Regions from separate parts of the Mesorhizobium sp. M2C.T.Ca.TU.002.02.1.1 genome, predicted to be linked through region 2. Evidence: riboswitches for the same ligand, from Rfam matches in the RefSeq annotation. Region 2 holds a riboswitch; the other holds the start of a gene.
What was found. Region 2 has a riboswitch for thiamine pyrophosphate ahead of EOD07_RS27970 (YkoF family thiamine/hydroxymethylpyrimidine-binding protein). Riboswitches for the same ligand answer to the same signal wherever they lie in the genome.
Positions count from the first base shown of each region.

Region 1: another riboswitch for thiamine pyrophosphate. It lies ahead of thiB (thiamine ABC transporter substrate binding subunit); the one in region 2 lies ahead of EOD07_RS27970 (YkoF family thiamine/hydroxymethylpyrimidine-binding protein).

Region 1 covers NZ_RZTO01000333.1:1,492-5,883, reverse strand. The annotation lists partial or broken gene EOD07_RS18315 (thiamine/thiamine pyrophosphate ABC transporter permease ThiP) at 1-378, opposite strand, end outside; gene thiB (thiamine ABC transporter substrate binding subunit) at 600-1,610, opposite strand; TPP riboswitch at 1,654-1,759, opposite strand; gene EOD07_RS18300 (thiamine diphosphokinase) at 1,896-2,540, shown strand; gene EOD07_RS18295 (ABC-F family ATP-binding cassette domain-containing protein) at 2,542-4,356, shown strand.
Region 2 covers NZ_RZTO01000706.1:18-3,267, forward strand. The annotation lists partial or broken gene EOD07_RS27950 (porin) at 1-455, shown strand, start outside; gene EOD07_RS27955 (porin) at 478-978, shown strand; gene EOD07_RS27960 (hypothetical protein) at 985-1,194, opposite strand; gene EOD07_RS27965 (hypothetical protein) at 1,351-1,695, opposite strand; TPP riboswitch at 1,905-2,017, shown strand; gene EOD07_RS27970 (YkoF family thiamine/hydroxymethylpyrimidine-binding protein) at 2,008-2,616, shown strand; partial or broken gene EOD07_RS27980 (ABC transporter permease) at 2,966-3,250, shown strand, end outside.

The DNA.
Region 1 (4,392 bases), on a different contig from region 2:
AAGCCCGGCGAAGACGCCGGCAAAGTACCCGGCGCGACCGTAGAGCGCCAATATGCCAAGCGCGGCGACGATTGCCGGCAATGCCAGCGGCACGGTGAACAGTTGCAGGATCAGTCGGCGGCCGGGAAAGGCTGGATGCCGGGACAAGGCGCGCGCCACGAGCAGCGCCGGCGCGACCGACAGGAGCGTCGACAGCAGCGCCTGCCAGAGCGTGAAGCGGGCGACGCGCAGGAGGTAGCTGTCGAAGGCGGCGAGAGCGCCTGAGAGGTCATGCGCGCCTTCGAGGATGAGGCCGGCGAAGGCGCCTCCGATGAGCAGCGCGATTGCCGCGAGCGCGATGACGCCGGCGGTGATGCGGGAGTCAGGACGCGGCTGCACGCTGTGCCTTGGTGGAATTCAGCCAACGTCGCGTTCCTTCGCGCCCTCCTCTGGCCTGCCGGCCATCTCCCCCTCTAGGGGGGAGATCAGCAGCTTCGACGCCCCGCTTAGTCCTGCAGCATTGGAGATTGGCGAAAGTCGGCGTGACAGCCAATCTCCCCCCTTGAGGGGGAGATGTCCGGCAGGACAGAGAGGGGGGCCTTGGCGCAAGCATCGCAGCCCTACTTGCTCATCACCGCCAGCCACTCATCCACCCAGGCCTTGCGGTTGGCCGCCACTTCCTCAGGACTGAACAGCAAGGTCTTGGTCGGCTTCACCAGTTTGTCGAAGGCCGGGTTGAGCGGCTTGTCGGTCTTGCCGGCCGGGAACATCCAGTTGGTCTCCGGAATGACGTCCTGGAACTTCGGTCCGGTCATGAAGGCGATGAATTTCTGCGCCAGCGGGTTCTTCGCGCCGGCCGTGGTGATGCCGGCAACCTCGATCTGCAGGTATTCGCCCTCCTCGAAGGAGGCCGCCTGGTAGCGCTCGGTGTTCTCGGCCACCATGTGGTAGGCCGGCGAGGTGGTGTAGGAGAGCACCATCGGCGCCTCGCCCTTGGTGAACAGGCCATAGGCCTCGCTCCAGCCCGGCGTCACCGTCAGGACCTTGGTCTTGAGCTTGGCCCAGGCCTCCGGCGCCTTGTCGCCATAGACTGACTTCACCCACAAAAGCAGGCCAAGGCCGGGCGTCGAGGTTCGCGGATCCTGGATGACGATCTTGTCGGTGCCGCTGCCTTCCACCAGCTCCTTCAGGCTCTTCGGCGGGACTTTCAGCTTCTGCGTGTCATAGACGACGGCGAAATAGCCATAGTCGAAGGGCACGAAAGTGTCGTCGCTCCAGCCTCCGGGCACATTGATGCCGGCGACTTCGCCATGCGGCGCGAACAGACCGCTCGCCTTGGCGTCCGCCGTCAGATTGGTGTCGAGACCGAGCACGATATCGGCCTTGGTGCCGGCGCCTTCGAGCTTGACGCGGTTGAGCAGCGCCACGCCGTCGGCCACCGAGACGAATTCGAGATCGCAGCCGCATTCGGCCTCGAATTCCTTCTTCACGGCCGGTCCGGGTCCCCAATCGGCGGTGAAGCTTTCATAGGTATAGACGGTGAGCTTGTCCTTGGCCTCGGCAGGCGCGACGCCCGCCAGAAGCGCAACAAGGCCGGTTGCGAGAATGAGATTGGACAGCATTGCGCGCATCGGCGCCTCCTTCGTTCGAGTGACAAGGAATTGAGGCGCCGGATGGTCCGAAACGTCTAATCCCTCCGCCGGTACAAACCGGATCAGGTTCAGCGGGTTGGCTTGATCGCCTCTCAGCCGGATAACACCCGGCACCCCGTTAGAGCGTTTCGACAGATAGGCCCGGCCGACGCGGCGCGCAAGCGGAAGTTTGCCGGGCAGCTAATGTTCGCCGGCAGGGTTCGCAACCGAAGCGCACTGCATCCGGCTTCCGTTTCGCCCGGTGGGCTGGTAAGGGCGACGCCCATGGGCACATTCACCATCCTGCTTGGCGGCGAACTCATCCGCACGCCCCGGCTCGAACGCCAGATCACTGGCTCGCGCGTCATCGCCGCCGACGCCGGCATCGGCCATGCCCGCTTGCTGGATATCGTCCCGGAACTCTGGGTTGGCGATTTCGACTCGGTGCCGGCCAACCTGCCGGATGATCTCGCCGCCGTTCCGCGAAAAGTCTTCCCGGCCGAGAAGGACCTGACCGACGGAGAGCTCGCCATAGCGGAAGCGCTTCAGCGCGGCGCCACCAGCCTGGTGCTGGCCGGCGCCTTTGGCGGCAAGCGCGCCGACCATGCCGTCCTGCATCTGGCGCTGGCCGTGCGGCTGGCCGCCGCCGGCACGCGGGTGCTGCTGACGAGCGGCGCGCAGGAAGGCGTTCCGATCCTGCCCGGCAAATCGAGCTTCGACTATGATGAGGGCACCTTGTTTTCAGTGCTCGGCTTCTCCGAGCTTGCCGGCCTGACAGTGACCGGCGCCAAATGGCCGCTCGACCGCGTCGAGGTGGCGTTCGGCTCCTCGCTCACTATATCAAACGAGGTCAAAGGGCGGCTCGGCATCGCGCTGGAGCGTGGCCGGGCGCTGCTTCTGGCCCACCCCTATCCTCTTCCAGAAAGCTGATATGGCGCCGCCACTCCTCAACCTCGACGGCATTAAACTGACCTTCGGCGGCACGCCGCTGCTCGACGGCGCCGCGCTCAGCGCATCCGCCGGCGAGAAGATCGCGCTGGTCGGCCGCAACGGCTCGGGCAAGTCGACACTGCTCAAGATCGCCGCCGGCATGATCGAGCCACAGGACGGCGAGGTGTTCCGCCAGCCCTCGGCCACGGTCCGCTATCTGCCGCAGATGCCCGACATGGACGGTTTTGCCAGCGTGCGCGCCTATGTCGAAGCCGGCCTCGGCCCGGCCGACGATCCGCATCGCGCCACCTATCTGATGGAGCATCTCGGCCTCACCGGCAAGGAGCGGCCGAGCGATCTTTCAGGCGGCGAGGCGCGCCGCGCCGCGCTAGCCCGCGTCATGGCGCCGGAGCCCGACATCCTTTTGCTCGACGAGCCGACCAACCATCTCGATCTCTCGGTCATCGAGTGGCTGGAAGAGGAGCTTGCCCGCACCTCGTCGGCGGTGATCCTGATCTCGCACGACCGGCGCTTTCTCGAGCGCGTCACCCGCGCCACCGTCTGGCTCGATCGCGGCCAGACGCGGCAGCTGGACAAGGGTTTCGCCCATTTCGAGGAATGGCGCGACCAGGTGCTGGAGGAGGAAGAGCGCGAGCAGCACAAGCTCGGCCGCCAGATCGTGCGCGAGGAGCATTGGCTACGCTACGGCGTGACCGCCAGGCGCAAGCGCAACATGCGCCGACTCGGCGAATTGCAGACCATGCGCCAGCGCTTCCGCAGCCATCGCGGCGCCGAGGGCACCGCCACCATGGTGGCAAGCGACGCCGCCGAATCCGGCAAGCTGGTGATCGAGGCGAAGGGTATCGACAAGAGTTTTGGCGACCTCACCGTGGTCAAGGGTTTCTCGACCCGCATCCAGCGCGGCGACCGCGTCGGCCTGGTCGGCCCGAACGGCGCGGGCAAGACGACATTGCTGAAGATGCTGACCGGGGAGCTGGCGCCGGATGCCGGCGCCGTCCGGCTCGGTGTCAATCTCGAGATCGCGACGCTCGACCAGAAGCGCGAGGCCGTCGATCCGCAGGAGACGCTGGCGCACTACCTGACCGACGGGCGCGGCGAGAACCTCCTGGTCAATGGCGAGCAGCGCCATGTCGTCTCCTACATGAAGGATTTCCTGTTCAAGCCCGAGCAGGCGCGCACGCCGGTGCGCGAGCTTTCCGGCGGCGAGCGGGCGCGGCTGCTGCTGGCCCGCGTTCTGGCGCGGCCGGCGAACCTTCTGGTGCTCGACGAGCCGACCAACGATCTCGACATGGAGACGCTTGAGCTGCTGCAGGAACTGGTCGCGGGCTTTGCCGGCACGGTGATCCTGGTCAGCCACGACCGCGACTTCCTCGACCGCACCGTCACCAGCGTGATCGCGCCGGAGGGCAATGGCCGCTGGATCGAATATGCCGGCGGCTATTCCGACATGCTGGCGCAGCGCGGCGGCTCCAAGCTGGAAGACCGCAAGGCGAGGTCGAAGGCTGAAGCAAACGAGGCTTCGCCGAAGGCCGAACAGACAGCGCCGAAGGGCCCTGCGAAGAAGCTCTCGTTCAAGCAGAAATTCGCGCTGGACTCCCTGCCCAAGAAGATCGAGGCGGTGACGGCCTCGATCTCGCGGCTGGAGAACAACATCGCCGACCCGTCCTTCTACGAGCGCGATCCCGTCTCCTTCCAGAAGACCATCGCCGCGCTCGACAAGGAGCGCACGACGCTCGCCGCACTCGAGGAAGAGTGGCTGGAGCTGGAGATGCTGCGGGAGGAGATGGAGGGGTAGTACCGTCTTCATTGCAAAGGCGGTACGATGCGCATA
Region 2 (3,250 bases):
CGGCGGCAGCGGCCAAGCCGGTCGAATATGTCAAGGTCTGCACCGCCTATGGCCCCAATTACTACTACAGCCCGGGCACCGACACATGCATCAATGCCCAGACCGGCGTGACCAAACGGGAAGTCGACAACGGCGAGGGCGGGACGCGGACGGTCACCGGCAAAACGGCGCTGGCGAGCAAGGTCGACGATATCGACCACCACATCCAGCGCGCCTTCGAGAGTGCATCGGTGGCGTCGGCGCTGACCAGCCCGGACCTGGTGCAGGGCGAGCATTTCGGCGTGCGCGTCAACTGGGGCAACGCCGGTCAGTCCAACGCCATGGGTGTCACCGGCGCGGCGGTGCTGGGCGAGGGTTTCATGCCCGGTGGCAACGGCCGGCTGGCCGGCGCCGCGGGCGTCGCCTTCTCCGGCAAGACGGTCGGCGGCAATGCCGGTCTGCAGTTGACCTGGTAAGAGCCGCGGCTGGGGGCAATCAATGTTCAGATATCTTCTTGCGCCGGCGATCTTCGGCGCGGCGGCGCTCTTTGCGGCGCCATCCCAGGCGGCGGTCGAATATGTCAAGGTCTGCTCCGCCTATGGCCCCAACTACTACTACAGCCCGGGCACCGACACCTGCATCAATGCCCAGACTGGCGTGACCAAACGGCAAGTCGACAACGGTGAGGGCGGGACGACGACGGTCACCGGCAAGACGGCCTTGGCCGCTCATGTCGACGACATCGACAATCGCATCACACGCGCCTTCGAGAACGCCTCGATCTCGGCCGCGCTCGCCGCGCCCGACCTCGTGCAGGGCGAGCACTTCGGCCTGCGCGTCAACTGGGGAAATGCCGGCTATGCCAATGCTTTCGGCATCACTGGCGCTGCGGTGCTGAGCGAAGGCTTCGACCATGGCGGCCGGCTGACCGGCACGCTCGGCATCGCCTTCGCCGGCAGTCAGGTCGGCGGCAGCGCGGGGCTGCAGTTCAGCTGGTAGGCGAGGCTACCGCCGTCCTTGCTTTCCGGCGTATCGCGCGACCGCGCACAGAAAAGCCAGCGCGGCCGTGTCGCAGGCGGCCCGCGACGGCGTCGGACCCTTGGCGAAAAGGACCGCGTCCGCGACCGGGATCGTCAGGCCGTGCTTCCGGGCGAATGAGATGACTTCGTAGGGCTGATCGTCGGGCTGTACGCCGATGTCGATGTGCTGGTCCATCAAAACGAATTCCTCCCTGGTGTGCGGCTTTACCCTCCTTCGCCTGAGAGGAATTAACCACCGGCCGCTCGTGCGCGTCCACCAATTGGCAATTGTGTGAAACGATGCATTTTGCGACGGGTGGCCTAAGGGTTGCAGCGGTACGATTGTCCGGGCTCACCACGCATCGCTCGACCGGGCAAACCTTATCCCCGCCGCCGTCATCGCGCTTTCGCATTCGCTGATCAGCCTCAGATTGCGCGAATACCGCGCCACAGTCACCGGCAGCCAGGCCGCGCAGGCCTCGACATAGGCGCGGCCATGCACCAGCGTGCCGGTCGAAAGCCGCTCGTCCTTCTCGGCGATCACTTTCAGATATTGCCGGATGAAGCGGATGTCGTCGGCGATGTCCTGGCTGGCCATGCGCCATGCGCCGGCAAGACGTTCGCGCTCGGCGAGCGGCAGTGGCGACAGCAAGGGGCGGGAGAGGTCGGCGAAAGCGGCATGGTTCGCGGTGTCCAAGCAAGTCCCCTCAAAAGAAGGGAAGTATCGTACTTTATGTACGAAAAGTAAGCAAGCGCGATTCGTACAATTTGAACGATAAAGCGGCTATAAGAGAATCCGCGAAAATCTCATAACCGGCCATCTCCCCCCTGGGGGAGATGGGGCTCCCCGCCCAATTGGCCTTGCAAAAAAACGCTTCCCCATTCGCTCGAACAGTGCTTTAACCCGGCCATCCACAGGGGTGCTCTGTACGGTCGGGGCTGAGATGGTGGCGGCAAGCCTCCGGACCCTAAAGCTGATCTGGATAATACCAGCGGAGCGAGGCGGGCCATGTTTTCCGGCGCACAGATTTCCCTTTATCCCATGGCCGACGATTTCGTCGGCGTCATCCTTGGCGCGCTCGGTGCGCTCGACCCTTACCGCGACAGGCTGCGGATCGAGACCGACGACATTTCGACGCTGCTGGTCGGGCCGCCCGAAGTGCTGTTTCCCGCAATGCGTGACCTGTTCGTGGCGGCCGCCAAAAGCGGTAATCATTGCGTGCTGTCGGCCGCGGTCTCGCGCGGCTGCCCCGGCGAGCCGGACGACCCGATCTGCCGCTCCGACGAGATCGGCGGCCCGGCTATCCCGCTCGAGGAACGCAAGGCGGCCGCGCTCAGTGCCGTGCATGCGACACCCTCGACCAGCCAGGCGGTGGCGGCGCAGTTCTCGCTCTATGTGATGGGCACCGGTGACCACATGGACGAGATCTATGGCTGCATCGACTTCCTGAAACAGTCCGGCGTCTTCGAGCGCTCGAAGCATTTCTGCACCAAGCTGCGCGGCGACGCCGGCGCGGTGTTCGCCACGCTGAACGAGGCGTTCTGCCGCTTCGGCCCTGGCGCCGGGCATGTGACGCTCGACATAACGATTTCGGCGAACAGCCCGACCGCGGTTTGAGCCCGCGCAAGCTCGAGCTGTCGAGGTAGATGTCGTGGCTGTTTCATTTGATCCGTGTGAGGGAAGTGTCCCTGATCGTGCTCCGCAAGTTGGGCATACGCCGGCGATCGGCGAAAGCGGTCGCGACGGCCAATCTCCCCCCTTGCGGGGGAGATGCCCGGCAGGGCAGAGAGGGGTGCTGTCCCGCCAGCCTCTCAGTTGGTTACATGCGCGGCGTTCACCAATTTCTCAGGCCGAAGTCTCGAACGCTGGCGTTCCGTCACACCCCCCTCTGGCCTGCCGGCCATCTCCCCCGCAAGGGGGGAGATCAGCCCTCACGCCGGTCTTCGCCAAGCTCGTTCCCACCGCCCTGGCTTTCGCCCTTCTCCTCACCGCCTGGGAACTCTACGCCCGCTTCGGCGGCATAGCCCCTACTGTGCTCCCCGCGCCGTCCCGCGTGCTGGCGCAAGCCTGGGAGAATCGCGCGGCACTGGCCGACAACACGCTGCCCACCATCCGCGCCACGCTGGCCGGCTTCGCCTTCTCTCTCGTCGCAGCCTTTATCCTCTCGGCGCTGGTCGATTTTTTGGCCCCCCTGCGCCGGGCGCTGTTCCCGCTGCTGATCGCCAGTCAGACCTTGCCGCTGGTGGCGATC